DNA from 3 places in the Massilia sp. GER05 genome. Region 2 is predicted to be linked to each of the others. Evidence: riboswitches for the same ligand, from Rfam matches in the RefSeq annotation. Region 2 holds a riboswitch; each other region holds the start of a gene.

Region 1 (5,271 bases), 2.0 Mb from region 2:
CGCTGCTGACGGGGGAACTGGAAGCGCGGGTGCGGCAGGTGGAAGCATTGATAGGACCACCCGACGCCCGTCGTTCCCGCGACAGCGGCAACCCATGCCGAGCTACGGAATCCGGTCCGTCGGATACAACGCGATCTGTTTAACGGGCAGACTCCGGAGATTCAGCATGGGCCCCCGCGTTCGCGGGGGCGACGAGGTCAGAAGTCGAACTGCGCCGACGCCCGGAACGTCCTTGGCGCGCCCGCCAGCAGATAGCCGCCCAGCGCCGGCGTCACGTCACGCCAGTAGAACTTGTCGAACAGGTTCTCCGCGCGGGCACGCAAGGTGACGTTCGTCGTGCCCCATTTCAGGCCGTACGACGCGCCCACGCCGAACACGTGGTAGTCCGGCACGAACACGGTGTTCTCGACGTCGAACGCCTTCTTGCCCGAGTACTGCCACGTGCCGTCCAGCTTCAGGCCCGGGATCGCCGAAACGGCGTACTGCACCCATGCCGTCGACTTGAACGCGGGGACGTCGGTCACGCGCTTGCCGTCGATGCCCGCCTGGCCCGTGCCTTCCTGGCGCGTGTTCAGCGCCATCAGCGACACGCTCCAGTCCAGCGCCGGCGTCGCTCGGCCCTGCGCGGTCAGCTCGATGCCGCGGTGCGTTTCGCGGCCGTTGCGGACGAACGTGTTGTTCGCGTTCGTGTATTCCAGGCCCTGGCGGATCTGGAACAGGGCGGCCGACAGGTTCAGGCCATTGCCCAGCGCGGCCTTGGCGCCGATCTCGACCTGGTGCGAACGCTGCGGCGCCAGCACCGAATTTTCGTTCGTCGTCTGCATCGGCGCGATGCCGCCGTGCTGCAGCCCGTGGCTGACCGCGGCGTACACGTTCCAGTCGCGCGCGGGGCTGAAGACGAGGCCCACGTTCGGCAGCAGGAACGCGTCGTCGGCGTGCACGTAGCCGGTGGCGTCGTCGACGAATTCGCTGCGCTTGATCTGGACGTGGCGCAGGCCCGCGTGCAGGGTCAGCCGGTTCGTCAGGCTCACGATGTCCTGCGCGAACACGGCGCGTTCCTCGTCGCTGCGGCGCTCGAACACGGGGCCCGTCACGCGGTCGGCGGCGACGTGCGGCGTCACGAGCGGGTTCCAGATATTGCTGTACCCGACGTAGTCGTAGACGTAGTCGCCGAAGCTGTCGTGGCGCTCCGAATACGACGCGCCCAGGGTGAGCGCGTGGCGCAGCGCGCCGGTCGCGAACTTGCCCTGCACCTGCGCCTGCACGCCCCACGGCGACTTGCGCTCGCCCGTGCTCTGGTAATCGTAGACGTCGTAGTCGCCGTTGCCGCAGTAGCCCGGATAATAGCCCGCGCCCTCGTTGCTGCAGCCGTAGGGGAACGCGGTGAAGTCGTCGCGCTTGAACCAGTGCTTGTTGCCGGACACGGTGGCGGTCCAGTCCTGCGCCAGCTTGTATTCGAAGCGCAGGCCCACGTTGCTGTCCTTCGTCGTGACGGGGCGCGTCCACGGCTGGTCGTTCAGGAGCATCCTGGCCGACACGCCGGTCGGCAGCGTCGTGCCCTGGATCAGCTGGAAGCCGGGCGCCGTGATCTGGGCCTTGCGCTGGTAATCCATGTCCAGCTGCAGCAGCGCATCCGGCGTGATCTGCCAGTCGAAGGCGGCCGACACGAACTGGCGGTCGCCGTTCGCGCCGCGCACGTACGGGTGCAGGTCGGCGGCGGCCGCGTTGATGCGGTAGCCGAAACGGCGGTCCTCGAAGCGGCCGCCGAGATCGACGGTGCCGTACAGGGTGCCGCGCTCGGACACTTCCACGGTCGCGGAGCGCAGCGGCCCATTCGTCGGGCGCTTGGTCACGTAGTTGACGATGCCGCCCGGCGTGGCGATGCCGGCCGTGAGGCCCGCGAGGCCTTTCAGGATTTCGAAGCGTTCCTTGTTCTCCAGCGGGATCTGCGTATCGCCCGGGATCGCGAAGCCGTCCTTGCGATAGCTGTAGTTGTTGTCGAGGGCGAAGCCGCGGATGGAGAACTGCTCGGCATAGCCGACGGCGTTGTAGGCGTCGGCGACGGATGCGTCGAAGCGCACCGCCTCGGTCGTCGAGCGGATCGACAGGTCCTGCATCTGCGTGCGGCCCATGGAGATGATGGAGGCCGGGGTGTCGAACAGCGACGCTTCGCCGAAGCCGCCGACGCTGGCGCGGTCGACGGCGATGAAGCGGTTGCCCGTCACGACGACTTCGGCGACGGGGTGGGTGTCTTGTACCTGCGCGCAGGCGACGTGCGCGTACGCTTGCATCAGCGCGCAGGCCAGGATGGAGTACTTCAGTTGACGGTTCATGGTTTGCTCGTGTTCGCGCGCCGGCGATGGGCGCGCTGCTTTTTCTTAAAAGCCGGAGCCAACGGGGGAAGGGCAAACAAGGATGGGAACTGCGTTGCGCTTTCCTTCGCTGGCATTATCCAGATCAGGTACGAAGGGTATCTCTCACCCGGGAAGCGAACTCCCAGGACCCCTAGCGAAGGCGCGAGTGTAGCACAACGCGCCCTGTCGTGATGGTTCAGACAATAGACATGTTGTAAAGCGGATGGTTCCGCGATCAGGCGGCGCCGTCCAGCACCTCGCGCGCCACGTCCAGCGTGACCTCGCCGGTCTCGCCCATGCGCGTCATGCCGTGCGCTTCCAGTGCGGCGATCACGGCCGGGATCGCATCGCGGCCCAGGCCATAGTCGGACAACTTTGTCCCCACGCCCATGGCACGGAAGAAGTCTTCCGTGCGGGCGATGGCTGCCTCGATGCGCGCGTCCTCGTCGCCGCTGTGGAGGTCCCACACGCGGGCCGCATATTGCAGCAGTTTCGCCCGCTTGGCCGCGCGGCGCACGCGCAGCATCGACGGCAGTACGATCGCCAGCGTCTGCGCGTGGTCGAGGCCGTACAGCGCGGTCAGCTCGTGGCCGATCGTGTGCGTGGACCAGTCCTGCGGCACGCCGGTGCCGATCAGGCCGTTCAAGGCCAGCGTGGCCGTCCACATCAGGTTGGCGCGCACGTCGTAGTCGGCAGGCAGCGCCAGTGCTTGCGGACCGTCTTCGACGAGCGTCAGCAGCAAGCCTTCCGCAAAGCGGTCCTGCACCTTGGCCTGGGCCGGGACCGTCATGTATTGCTCCATCACGTGCACGAACGCGTCGACGACGCCGTTGCCCACCTGGCGCGCGGGCAGCGTGTAGGTACGGGTCGGGTCGAGGACGGCGAACTGCGGGTACACGGAGCGCGCGACGAACGCGAATTTTTCCCGCGTGCGCTTGCGCGTGATGACGGCGGCCGCGTTCATCTCGGACCCCGTCGCCGGCAGGGTCAGCACGACGCCGATGGGCAGCGCCGCGTGCACGTTCTTGGCGTGCTGTTCGAGGATGGTCCACGGGTCGGCGTCGAGCATGGCGCCCGCCGCGACGAACTTGGTGCCGTCGATGACGGAGCCGCCACCCACGGCCAGCAGGAAGTCCACGCGTTCGCGGCGGACGAGCGCGATCGCTTCGGATAACGTTTCGACCGTGGGATTCGGCTCGATGCCGCCGAACTCGAACACGGTGCGGCCGGCCAGTGCGGCCATCACGGCGTCGAACGTGCCGTTGGCGCGGATGCTGCCGCCGCCGTACAGCACGAGGACGCGCGCCTCGGACGGGACCAGTTTGCCGATGCGCTCGATCTGGCCGTCGCCGAACAGGATGCGGGTGGGATTATGAAAGTCGAAGTTGTGCAAGGTGATCCTCTGGTTTTGCTCAGAGGATCATTATCGCGCAGGTGTCCTGCCGGCGTGCGCCACGCCGGCAGGCTTTCAGGCCGGTTCGGGCACCGCGGCCGGATGCGCCACGTGCGCGCGCGCATGCAGCAAATGGCGCTGGATGACGGCGCGCGACGCGTCGCCGATCAGCCGCCAGTGCTCGCGCCGCAGCGCCGCGCGCTTGCGGTGCTTGGACGGCATCTCGGACAACGGCTTCACGTAGAACGGCAGCGGGATCAGGTAGCCGTCGCGGCCCGGCATTTCCTCGCCGCCGAGGATCTTCCAGAAGCCGTCATACGCGTTGGCGAAATGTTTTTCCGGATCGGGATCGTAGGCGATGTGCGCTTCGCTGCGGATCGCGACGACCTTGTCCATGCCGAGCGCCAGCGCGATGCCCTGCATGGCCGCGAAGCAGAAGAAGCTGGGCGAGTTGTTCGGGAAGACGCGTTCGAACGCTTCGAACGCGGCGCCGGAATCGATCCAGCGGCCCTGGTTGCGCGCGATGAACGGGACGACGGGCATGTCGACGCCCACCATGTCGCCTTCGAGCCAGCTGAAGGACAGGCGGTGCAGGCATTTGCCGTCCGCGATGAGGGCGAGGGTGAGGTCGCCTTCGGCATTGCTGCGCGAGGCCATCTCGAGCTGGATCATGAACGTGCTGCCCTCGGCCTCCTGCTGCCACAGGGGGAGGCAGCGCTGGCCGTAGACGGCGTCCAGGTAGCCGTCGTTGAACGTCGTTTCCTCGAAGCGGTAATGGCTCAGCACGGCCTGCACGCGCTGGCGCGGGCTCAGGCCCTTGATGAGGTAGTCGCGGTGGCTGAGGTGGTGGAACAGGTCGTCGCCGGCGTCTTGCGCGACGTGGTTGCGGTAGACGCCGAGCTGGCACAGCGCGCGGTGGTCGCGGTAATAGGCCAGCACGCGCAGGCTGCGCGCGATGCACAGCACCCACGACGACAGGCTGTACTGGCGGCGCCGGGCCATCCAGTGTTTGGTCAGGTGAGCGAAAATCATGATGCGCTCCGGGCAATCGTTATCGGTGGATTCGTCTTCGTACTTTGCTGAACGGCAGTGAATTGTTCAGCAGATCAAGATCGTAACCACCTACACCCCATCCCTCTATTATGATTTTCCGTTTTCATGTCTCTCATTTTTGTTGATTTTTTGTCAGGCAAGCGCCAGACGCAAGACTAGCACGATTGCCGCGCCGAACATCAAAATCCTGCTCGATAATTGAGTCAGACCGAACAAGTTGAGGAGGATGGCATGGTGTATGAACTTTTTTATTGGCCGAGCATCCAGGGCCGCGGCGAATTCGTGCGCCTGGCGCTGGAAGAGGCGGGGGTGCAATACGTGGACGTGGCGCGCGAGCCGGGCGGCATGGCGCGCATGATCGCGGCGATGGACGGCGCCGACCACCCGTCGTTCGCGCCGCCGTTCCTCAAGGCGGGCGACGTGACGGTGGGCCAGACCGCCAACATCCTGATGTTCCTGGGCGAGCACCAT
Region 2 (5,271 bases):
CCGCTGGGTCGTGATAAACCGTGATTATTTTCCTGTTTGCATCACGTAAAATCGGTGCGGTTGAACCAATGGAGACGACATGGCTGAACTGATCGTGCGCAGGCGCGCCGGGGTGTTGCAGGACATGGCGCGCGACTACATCGTCCTCGTCGACGGCAACGAGCGCGGGCGCGTCGCCGACGGCCAGGAAATCCGCTTGGACGTGGAACCGGGGCGGCACCGCGTGCAGCTGAAGATCGGCTGGTGCGGCTCGCCGGCAGTCGACGTCGACGTGCCGGAAGGCAGTGCGCAGGTGCTCGACTGCGGTCCGAACGCGACGCTGCTGACGCTCCTCTTTTACGTGTTCTTCCGCGCCGGGCATTACCTGGCGCTGCAGCCGGGAGCGCGCGGCGCCGGCAGACCGCTCAGCGCCTGAACCGCACGTCTTCCCGCACGACGGGTGCGTCGCCACGCGCGTCCTTCGTGCCGCCTTTCGGTTTCTTCGGTTTCTTCGGCTTCTTGACGACCTGCCCGGCCGCATTCGTCTGCGGCACGCGGTGCTCGGGCTCGAAGCCGGCTTCGTCCTTGCGCTCCAGGGCCTGCTGCGTCAGCGCCTCGATGGCGGCCAGCTGCTGGACTTCGTCCGCGCACACGAGCGACACCGCTTCGCCGGACGCCCCCGCGCGGCCCGTGCGTCCCGTGCGGTGCACGTAGTCTTCCGCCACGATGGGCAGGTCGACGTTGACGACGACCGGCAGTTCCTCGATGTCGAGGCCGCGCGCGGCGACGTCGGTCGCGACGAGCACGCGCACCTCGCCCGCCTTGAAGCGGTCGAGCGCGCGCAGGCGGGCGGGCTGCGGCTTGTCGCCGTGGATCGAGTCGGCCGCGATGCCTTTCGCGTCGAGCAGGTCGACCAGCTGGTCGACGCCCTTGCGGGTCTTGACGAACGCGAGGACCTGCGGCCAGCCATGGCGCTTCAGCAGGTGCAGGAACAGGTCCGGCTTGCGCTTCTTGTCGACGGGGACGATCCACTGGCGGATCGCCTTCACGGTCGTGTTGCGCGGCGTGGCCTCGATGCTGACCGGATCGACCAGCAGCTTCGTCGCCAGCGCCCGGATCGGGTCGGAGAAAGTAGCGGAGAAGAGCAGGGTCTGGCGGCGCTTGGGCAGCAGCGCGAGCAGGTTGTCGATGTCGCGCGAAAAGCCGAGATCGAGCATGCGGTCCGCCTCGTCCAGCACGAGGGTCTGCACCTGGTTGAAGCGCACCGCGTTCTGGCGCTGCAGGTCGAGCAGGCGTCCCGGCGTGGCGACGAGGACGTCGACGCCTTTACGCAGGCGCATCATTTGCGGATTGATGCTGACGCCGCCGTACGCGACCATCGTGCGCAGCGGCAGTCCGGCCCCGTAGGCGCGCACGCTCTCGTGTACCTGTTCGGCCAGTTCGCGCGTCGGCACGAGGATCAGGGAGCGCGCCGAATTGCCCGCCACCTGTGCGCCGTCCATCACGAGCCGCTGCAGCAGGGGCAGGGCGAAGCCGGCGGTCTTGCCGGTGCCCGTCTGGGCGGCCGCCATGACGTCACGGCCGGCCAGCACGGCGGGAATCGCCTGCGACTGGACGGCGGTGGGCGTGGTGTAGGACAGCGAAGCGAGGGTGCGCGTGATCTGGTCGATCAGGCCGAGCGATGCGAACGACATGGTGAACGAGGCGGTTTGTAAAAGGCGACAGTGTAACCTGTCGGTGCAGGGAGGGGACGTGGAGACATTCCGGATCAGGTCCGTAAGCGGCGGAACGGGACAGCGCGTCGAATTTTGCGGGGATCACCGGGCGCCGGGATTTCCGGACTTCGCGCGCCTCCTGGCCACTGGCCTCGGTGCCACGAGCGCACCGACATCCGCGCCGGCGATGATGGCGAGCGACCGCTATGTGGGCGCATGGTCGTACGCGGGCGGATGCTACGAGATCGACGACGACGTGTGGGCCTGTGTCATTCATGCCCGCGACGGGGGTGACCGGGTCGTGGCCGACATCGAACGGGCGCTGGTGCGCAGCGGCCGGTTCGTCAGAGACGACGCGCCGGGTTGAGTTGCGGTGCCCAGGTTCGCTGGACCGCGTACAGGACGCGGATGACGGCCGCCGGATTCTTCAAGCCGGCTTCAAGGCATATCGGCGGCGCGCCCGGGCGCGACGACGAGCACGACGGCCCACAGTGCGAACCGGAGCGCCCGGTCGACGGCGAAGACGCAGCAGGTCCAGGCGGCGAGCTGCGCGAGCGAAGAACCGTGGCCGGGCAGTGCGGCGTCCAGCCCGGCGGCGCGCAGCAGCGCATGGGCCAGCGCCATCGCGCAAAACAGGCAGGGGAGTTCGACCCACCGGTATTTTTCGAATAGCTTTTTCATTGCTGCCTTGTCGTGTAAAGACGGTAATGTAGCATGGCTCGCGCGCCGCAAAACACGCCGATTGTCACGCCCCGCAAGTGAACGCGAAGTCCACCTCCGGCGTCCTCCCCGACACGATGTCCGCGATGGCCCGCCCCGACCCGCACCCCATCGTCCAGCCGAGCGTCCCGTGCCCCGTGTTCAGGTACAGGTTCGCGTAGCGCGTGCGGCCGATGTACGGGACGTTCGAGGGCGTCAGCGGGCGCAGGCCGGCCCAGTAGGTCGGGTTGTCGTAGTCGCAGGCGTCCGGGAACAGCGCGCGCACGCGGCGCGTGATCGCGTCGCAGCGCACGGGGTTCAGGTCGCGCGTGTAGCCGTTCAGTTCGCACGTGCCGGCCACGCGCAGGCGGTCGCCGAGGCGCGAGAACACGAGCTTGTGGCCGTCGTCCGTCAGCGAGACCGTGGGCGCCGCGTCCGGGTCGAGGATGGGGTAGGTGGCGGAATATCCCTTGCCTGGATAGATCAGCAGCCGGATGCCCAGCGGCGCCAGCAGCCCGACGGAAAAACTGCCAAGGGCGACGACGACGGCGTCCGCATGCAGCACGCGGTGGCGGCCGTCCGCATCGATGATTTCCACGCCGCGGATGCGGTCGCCTTCGGCCAGCAGGCGCGTGACGGTCGTGTTGTACGTGAAACGGATGCCGGCCGCCGCGCCGTGTGCCGCGAGCTGCGTCGTGAAGCGGTGGACGTCGCCCGATTCGTCGGTGGCCGTGAAGTCGCCGCCGACGAGCTTGCGGCGGACGGCCGCGAGGGCCGGCTCGATCCGCACGGCCTCGTCGGCATCGACCGTCATGCGCGGGCAGCCCAGGTCGCGCATCGCGGCGGCCGCGTGGCAGGCGCGCTCGAATTCCCGGGCGTCGGTGTAGAAGTGCAGGATGCCGCGCGTGAGGCTGTCGTACTCGATGCCGGTGCGCGCACGCAGCGCCTGCAGGCTGCGGCGGCTGTATTCGGCCATGGCGACGATCCGGCGCAGGTTGGCTGCCACGCGGCCGGGCGCGCATTCGCGCACGAATTGCAGGCACCAGCGCCATTGCAGCGGGTCGGCCCGCAGGCGGAACAGCAGCGGCGCGTCGGCGCGGCCCAGCGACTGCACGACCTTCAGCAGGCCGGCGGGCGTGGCCCACGGTTCGGCGTGCGAGACGGAGATCTGGCAGCCGTTCGCGAAGCTCGTTTCCTGCGCGGGGCCGCTCCGGCGTTCGATGACGGTGACGTCGTGGCCGGCTTCTGCGAGATACCAGGCGGATGCCGTGCCGACGACGCCGGCGCCCAGGACGATCACGTTCATGGGTGCGCGACCAGATGGAAAACGGGACGATGCATGCGGCTCCTCGTAAGTGCGACGGGTGGAGCCGGCAAGGGAGAACCGGAGCCGGTGCGCGACCGGAATCCGCATGCTTCCCTTCGCTGGCATTACCCAGATCAGGTTCGGAGGGTGTTTCTCACCCGCGGCCGCGGTGGCGGCTGCAGGACCCCTAGCGTTGCCTTATGGCAGGGAAGATTCTAACACGAGGATGCACGGGGACACCGGCCCGCGGACGGGGCCGGAAGGCGGGCAGGCCGCGCGGCGATCGCGCGGTCAGGCCGTGACGGCGATGGCGGCCGCGGCCGGCACGACGGTGGGCTTCACCGGTTCGCGCCGGTCCTGGCAGGCCACCAGCATGAGGCAGGCCAGGAGCAGCAGGCTCCAGCGTGCGCGATGGTTCATGATGCGCCTCCTTTGGCAGCATCGTAGCGCAACGCCGGGGCGCGCGGCGCGCCGGTCACATCGTCAGAACTGGTAGCCGATGCTCGCGCGCACGACCGGATAGACCTTCAGCGCATCCACGTCGTCGCGCAGGCGCAGGCGCTCCGCGGCGACGTCGCTGGCGAGGGCCTTGCAGACCGTGTTCGACACCGTGCAGCCGACGCTGGCCAGCTGGACGTTCGGATTGCCCTGGTAGAAGACGCCGAGATCGATGTTCGTGGTCCAGTGCGACGAGCGGGCCAGCGCGTTGCCCCAGCCGATGCCCAGGTAGGGCGCCGCCTTGCGGTAGTCGATGCGGCCGGTCAGCAGGCCGACGTCGGTAGCGGAATACGCGTGGCCGTTCAGCGTGAATCCACCGGTGCCGTTCGGTTTCGCTTTCGCATTGAACTTGTTGCCGTTGTAGACGAGACCGCCGGTCAGGTGGAAGGTGCTGCCTTCGGTCAGGTACCAGTCGAACAGCACGTCGAACGTCTGCAGCTTGCCCTTGATGTCGTAGTCGACGCCGTCGGACGTCTTGTCGAAGTTGTGGCGGAAGTAGTTGGCGCCGAAGCGGCCGTTCAAATAGGTTTCCATCGGCACGACGACGTGGAAGCCCACGCCGGTGGAGCCGAGGTCGGCCGTTACGCCGACCTGCGCGTTGGCGGCACCCGCCGCCAGCAGGGCGGCCGCGGCCAGCACGGTGTATTTTGCGAACATCGATAGCCTTTCAGTGGTTGAGGCCGCGATTGTAGCTGCGCACTTACTGCAGTGGAATTGTTGCGCTGCGGTTTGTGGTAATCCCGCCCGGAACGACAATGTAAGCAGGTGTTGCAGCGAATTGTGCATATGCTTTCATTTGATAAACTTCACTTAAACATTACAACGAGGTCATCCTATGAAAGCCCTGATCTTCGGCGTGGCGCTGTGCGCCGCCTCCCTCCCGGCCCTGGCGCAGACCAACGTCTCCGTCAGCATCGGCCAGCCCGGCTTCTATGGCCGCATCGACATCGGCGACTACGTGCCGCGTCCCGTCGTGTACGCGCCGCAGCCGGTGATCATCACGCCGGCGCCGCACTACGTGGCGGAACCGGTGTACCTGCGCGTGCCGCCGGGCCACCGCAAGCACTGGGCCAG
Region 3 (5,271 bases), 2.5 Mb from region 2:
TCCGGACCGCGGCCTCGTCTTCCAGCAGCACACGCTGTTCCCGTGGAAGAAGGTGCTGGACAACGTCGCCTTCGGCCTCAAGATGCAGGGCGTGGGCCGGCGCGAGCGGCGCGAACGGGCGCGCGAGCTGCTGGGCCTCGTGGGCCTCGCCGGCTTCGAGGACCGCTATCCGATCCAGCTGTCGGGCGGCATGCAGCAGCGCGTGGAGATCGCGCGCGTGTTGATCAACCATCCGCGCGTGATGCTGATGGACGAGCCGTTCGGCGCGCTGGACGCGCAGACGCGCCTGAAGATGCAGGAACTGCTGCTGGACGTGTGGGCGCGCGTGAACACGACCATCATCTTCATCACGCACGACATCGACGAGGCGCTGTTCCTCGCCGACCGCATCCTCGTGATGAGCCCACGGCCGGGCCGCATCATCGACGAGATCCGCCTCGACTTCGAACGCCCGCGCCATCCGGACGTCATGACGTCGAACCACTTCACGCGCCTGAAGCGCCACTGCCTGGACCTGCTGCACCCGCAGGCCAGCATCACGCCGCTCGCGCGCCTGAGCCCCCTGGGCCCTCTCTGAACTCTGCCATGCAAGGACACACCGTGACTTCCGATTTTTACGACGACCCCGAACTCGCCGAACCGCATTTTTCTCTCCTTGAGCGCCTGCAGGATAAAGATGCCACGGTGCGCCGCATCGCCGTGATGGACCTGGCCGACCTGGACGGCGACGCCCACGTGCCGCTACTGCTCGCCGCGCTCGGCGACGATGCCGCCGTCGTGCGTGCGGAAGCGGCGCGGGCGCTGGAAGCCTTCGAATCGCCGGCGACCGTGCGCGGCCTCGCGCGCCTGCTGTCGGACGAAGATGCCGACGTGCGCGCCGCCGCGGCCCAGGGCCTCTCCGAACTGAAGCTGCAGGAATCTGCACAGGAACTGCTGCCGTTCATCGGCGCGATCGAGCCCTTCGTGCGTGCGGCGGCGCTGCGCGGCGTGCGCGAGCTGCGCGTGCCGGACAGTTTTGCGCCCGCGCTGGCGGCCCTGGACGATGCCGATCCGCTCGTGCGCCGCGAAGCCCTGACCGTGCTGGGTTACCTGAAACGCCGCGATGCGGTCGACGCGCTGACGCGGCTGGCGATCCAGGATCCGGTGCCGGAAGTCCGCCGCGCCGCGGCCGGTGCGCTGGGTTTCGCGGAAGAGATGCCCGCTGTGCTGGTTGCCCTGCTGGCCGCATTGTCCGACCAGGCCTGGCAGGTGCGCGAGGAAGCGGCGACGACGCTCGGCAAGCTGCGCCTGCGCGACGCGGCGCCGGCCCTCATCGCCGCGCTGGACGACGCCTACTGGCAGGTGCGCCTGCGCGCCGCCCGCAGCCTTGGCCGCCTGCGCAATGTGGATGCCCTGCCCGGCTTGACCGCGGCGCTCACGCACACGATCGGCAATCTGCGCAAGGAAGCGGCGCTGGCGCTGGGCGAGATCGGTTCGCCGACCGCCCTGCCCGCGCTGCGCGCGGCGGAAAACGACCCGGATCCGGAAGTGCGCAAGTCCGTGCGCCTCGCGCTGCAGCAGATCGGGGCGCAAGCATGACGGCGCTGCCGGAGACCATCGAGAACCACGCCGCGCAGGGCGTGCTGGCGCTGCACTGGCCGGACGGCCGCAGCGCGCGCGTGACGCACGCGCGGCTGCGCGCGGCGTGTCCGTGCTCGGCATGCCGCGCGCAGCGGCGGGCCGGGATCGAGGTGCCGGAAGACGCCGCCGTGCGCGTGGCCGCCATCGAGCCGGTGGGTGCCTATGCGCTGAACCTGACGTTCAGCGATGGGCACCGGCGAGGGATCTACCCGTACGAGATGCTGGCGACGTTCGTGTGATGTCGGCGTTCGCGTGGGCGGGGGCCGCCCACCCTACGATGTAGCGATGCCGTAGGGTGGGCACCCCGTGCCCACGCGAACATCAATCCGTACGGTGGCACCCCGTGCCCACACGGACATCAGAACGCGATCTCGGTGGTCAATTCCTGCCCGAGATGCAGCTCGTTGCCGGCCCCCGCCGTCACGATGCAGTTCATGCCCAGGCACACGGCGCCATCCATGCGCGGATTGGCGCGGTAAGTCTGCAGGATGTCCAGCGGATCCGGGCCGGGAATGCCCGTCGCCTGGTCGATGGACGGGATCGGGCAGCGCGCGCACGGCTTCACGGGACGGATCTCCACGTCGCCGATCGTGAGCGTCGCGAGAAAATCCTCTTCGCAGGCATCGATGCCGTCGACGACGAGATTCGGGCGGAAGCGGTCCATCTGCAGCGCCGTGCGGCCGGCCGCGACTAGGCGGGCGTTGAGGTCGTCCAGCGACGCCTGGCCGATCAGCAGCAGCGGATAACCGTCCGCGAAACGCGTCCGCGCTTCCACGCCGTTCGTCCACTTGGTGCTCGTCGGGCGCACGACGTCGCGGTGGAAACGCACGAGCCGGCACGAGGTTGCCAGCGCATTCGAAAACCAGTCCGCCGCCGCGTCGCCGCAATCGGCGGCGTCCACCGTGTCGTCCCAGATCTTCACCGTGCGCTTCGGCGCGGACGCGTCCCAGGCGAGCGGCAACACCAGCGGATCCATGCCGGGCGCATGGACGCGCAGCCTGCCGCCATCCGGCAGCGGCCGGAGCAGCGCCATGCGCGGATGCTCGCGCTGCGTGAGGAACTGGCCGTCTTCCGTCACCAGCATCCATTTGCGGTCGTGCACGCCCAGTGCGAACAGGCCGGATTCGAGCACGGTGGCGGACCGGACGGCGATACCGGCGCAGGATTTGATCGGGTACAGCAGCAGATGGGTTAGGAGGGCCATGGATCGGTTCGTTCTGATGGGATCTGAAGAGTCAGGCCGATAGTATGCACCAATCCACACCCGCGGTTCCTGTTTGCCAAGCGCATAAAACCCGCGTACACTCCGTCCCGTCGTTTCGTGGACTGCACGAAACGACGCCAATGCTAGGGGTCCTGCGCCGTCATCAACGGCGTGGGTGAGAAATACCCTCCGAACCTGATCTGGATAATGCCAGCGAAGGGAAGCTACAGAGTCGACGCGCACGTTCGCTGCACGTATTCTCCGCATCTCCTCCAGCTGGATCGCCGATCTTACGGGGAACTTCCAAACCTGCTGCGCGTTGCATTTTTGCCCTGCGATGCTCGCTGTACTAGCGTACAGCTCCGCGTCTCGGACAAAAATTGCTGCCGCTCGCGACGGTTTTGAAGTGCCCCTCAGTGACCAACAAGGAGTGCACTTGAACGCCGATCCGAAATTCCTCTCCGCCAGCGCCACCGTCGACGCCGCCGCCGTCGCGCCGCTGCCCAATTCCCGCAAGGTCTACGTGACGGGCAGCCGCCCGGACATCCGCGTGCCGATGCGCGAGATCACCCAGTCCGACACGCCCGCATCGTTCGGCCATGAACCGAACCCGCCCGTGTGGGTCTACGACACGTCCGGGCCGTACACCGATCCCGACGCCGCCATCGACATCCGCTCCGGCCTGGCCCCGCTGCGCGCCGACTGGATCCGCGAGCGCGGCGACACCGAAGAACTGGCCGGCCCGTCGTCGCACTACGGCGTCGAACGCCTGAACGACCCGAAGCTGGCCGAGCTGCGTTTCAACCTGCAGCGCAAGCCGCGCCGCGCCGTCCCCGGCCGCAACGTCACGCAGATGCACTATGCACGCCAGGGGATCGTCACGCCCGAGATGGAATACGTGGCCATCCGCGAAAACCTGCGCCGCCAGGAATACCTCGCCGCGCTGGAAGCCGCCGGCCCCACGGGCAAGCGCATGGCGCAGATGATCGGCCGCCAGCATCCGGGCCAGTCGTTCGGCGCCAGCATTCCCCGTGAAATCACCCCGGAATTCGTGCGCGACGAGATCGCCAAAGGCCGCGCGATCCTGCCGAACAACATCAACCACCCGGAATCGGAGCCGATGATCATCGGCCGCAACTTCCTCGTGAAGATCAACGCGAACATCGGCAACTCGGCCGTGACGTCGTCGATCGGCGAGGAAGTCGAGAAGATGACGTGGGCCACGCGCTGGGGCGGCGACACCGTGATGGACCTGTCGACCGGCAAGCATATCCACGAAACGCGCGAATGGATCATCCGCAACAGCCCCGTCCCCATCGGCACGGTGCCGCTGTACCAGGCGCTGGAAAAGGTGCACGGCAAGGCCGAGGACCTGACGTGGGACATCTACCGCGACACGCTGATCGAGCAGGCGGAGCAAGGCGTCGACTACTTCACCATCCACGCCGGCGTGCGTCTCGCCTACGTGCCGATGACCGCGAACCGCCTGACGGGCATCGTCTCGCGCGGCGGCTCGATCATGGCCAAGTGGTGCCTCGCCCACCACAAGGAATCGTTCCTGTACACGCATTTCGAAGAGATCTGCGAGATCATGAAGGCGTACGACGTCGCGTTCAGCCTGGGCGACGGCCTGCGTCCGGGCTCGATCTACGACGCCAACGACGAAGCCCAGCTGTCCGAACTGAAGACGCTCGGCGAGCTGACGCAGGTCGCGTGGAAGCACGACGTGCAGGTGATGATCGAGGGTCCGGGCCACGTGCCGCTGCAGCTCATCAAGGAAAACATGGACCTGCAGCTGGAGCAGTGCCACGAGGCGCCGTTCTACACGCTCGGCCCCCTGACGACCGACATCGCGCCGGGTTACGACCACATCACGTCCGGCATCGGCGCCGCCAATATCGGCTGGTACGGCACCGCGATGCTGTGCTACGTGACGCCGAAGGAGCACCTGGGCCTGCCCGACAAGGACGACGTCAAGGACGGCATCATCACGTACAAGATCGCGGCGCATGCGGCCGACCTGGCCAAGGGCCATCCGGGCGCGCAGATCCGCGACAACGCGCTGTCGAAAGCCCGTTTCGAATTCCGCTGGGAAGACCAGTTCAACCTGGGCCTCGATCCGGACAAGGCGCGTTCCTTCCACGACGAGACCCTGCCGAAGGATTCCGCCAAGGTGGCGCACTTCTGCTCGATGTGCGGTCCGCACTTCTGCTCGATGAAGATCACGCAGGAAGTGCGCGACTACGCGGCCGGCCAGGGCATCGCCGCGAACGCCGCGCTGGAACAGGGCATGCAGGTGAAGGCCGTCGAGTTCATGAAGCGCGGCGCCGAGCTGTATCACAAGGAATAAGGATGGTCGAGATCGAACTGAACGGCGCCGCGCACACGCTGCCGGCGCAGGCCAGCCTGCACGACCTCGTGGAATCGCTGGGCCTCGCGGGACAGAA

The links. Region 2 has a riboswitch for thiamine pyrophosphate ahead of ACL58G_RS23210 (D-amino acid dehydrogenase). Riboswitches for the same ligand answer to the same signal wherever they lie in the genome.
Region 1: it holds a riboswitch for thiamine pyrophosphate, as region 2 does, so the genes downstream of both, ACL58G_RS14395 (TonB-dependent siderophore receptor) here and ACL58G_RS23210 (D-amino acid dehydrogenase) in region 2, are expected to answer to the same signal.
Region 3: it holds a riboswitch for thiamine pyrophosphate, as region 2 does, so the genes downstream of both, thiC (phosphomethylpyrimidine synthase ThiC) here and ACL58G_RS23210 (D-amino acid dehydrogenase) in region 2, are expected to answer to the same signal.

The regions. Positions count from the first base shown of each region.
Region 1 is NZ_CP178858.1:3,207,378-3,212,648, forward strand. It holds gene ACL58G_RS14390 (AAA family ATPase) at 1-143, shown strand, start outside; gene ACL58G_RS14395 (TonB-dependent siderophore receptor) at 198-2,333, opposite strand; TPP riboswitch at 2,418-2,517, opposite strand; gene ACL58G_RS14400 (iron-containing alcohol dehydrogenase) at 2,590-3,747, opposite strand; gene ACL58G_RS14405 (DUF535 family protein) at 3,823-4,779, opposite strand; gene ACL58G_RS14410 (glutathione S-transferase) at 5,032-5,271, shown strand, end outside.
Region 2 is NZ_CP178858.1:5,234,274-5,239,544, reverse strand. It holds gene ACL58G_RS23230 (hypothetical protein) at 80-415, shown strand; gene ACL58G_RS23225 (DEAD/DEAH box helicase) at 405-1,673, opposite strand; gene ACL58G_RS23220 (hypothetical protein) at 1,882-2,061, shown strand; gene ACL58G_RS23215 (hypothetical protein) at 2,133-2,375, opposite strand; gene ACL58G_RS23210 (D-amino acid dehydrogenase) at 2,440-3,699, opposite strand; TPP riboswitch at 3,794-3,898, opposite strand; gene ACL58G_RS23205 (hypothetical protein) at 3,991-4,119, opposite strand; gene ACL58G_RS23200 (hypothetical protein) at 4,183-4,854, opposite strand; gene ACL58G_RS23195 (hypothetical protein) at 5,033-5,271, shown strand, end outside.
Region 3 is NZ_CP178858.1:432,769-438,039, forward strand. It holds gene ACL58G_RS01890 (ABC transporter ATP-binding protein) at 1-577, shown strand, start outside; gene ACL58G_RS01895 (HEAT repeat domain-containing protein) at 601-1,578, shown strand; gene ACL58G_RS01900 (DUF971 domain-containing protein) at 1,575-1,859, shown strand; gene ACL58G_RS01905 (MOSC domain-containing protein) at 1,979-2,824, opposite strand; TPP riboswitch at 2,960-3,063, shown strand; gene thiC (phosphomethylpyrimidine synthase ThiC) at 3,261-5,174, shown strand; gene thiS (sulfur carrier protein ThiS) at 5,177-5,271, shown strand, end outside.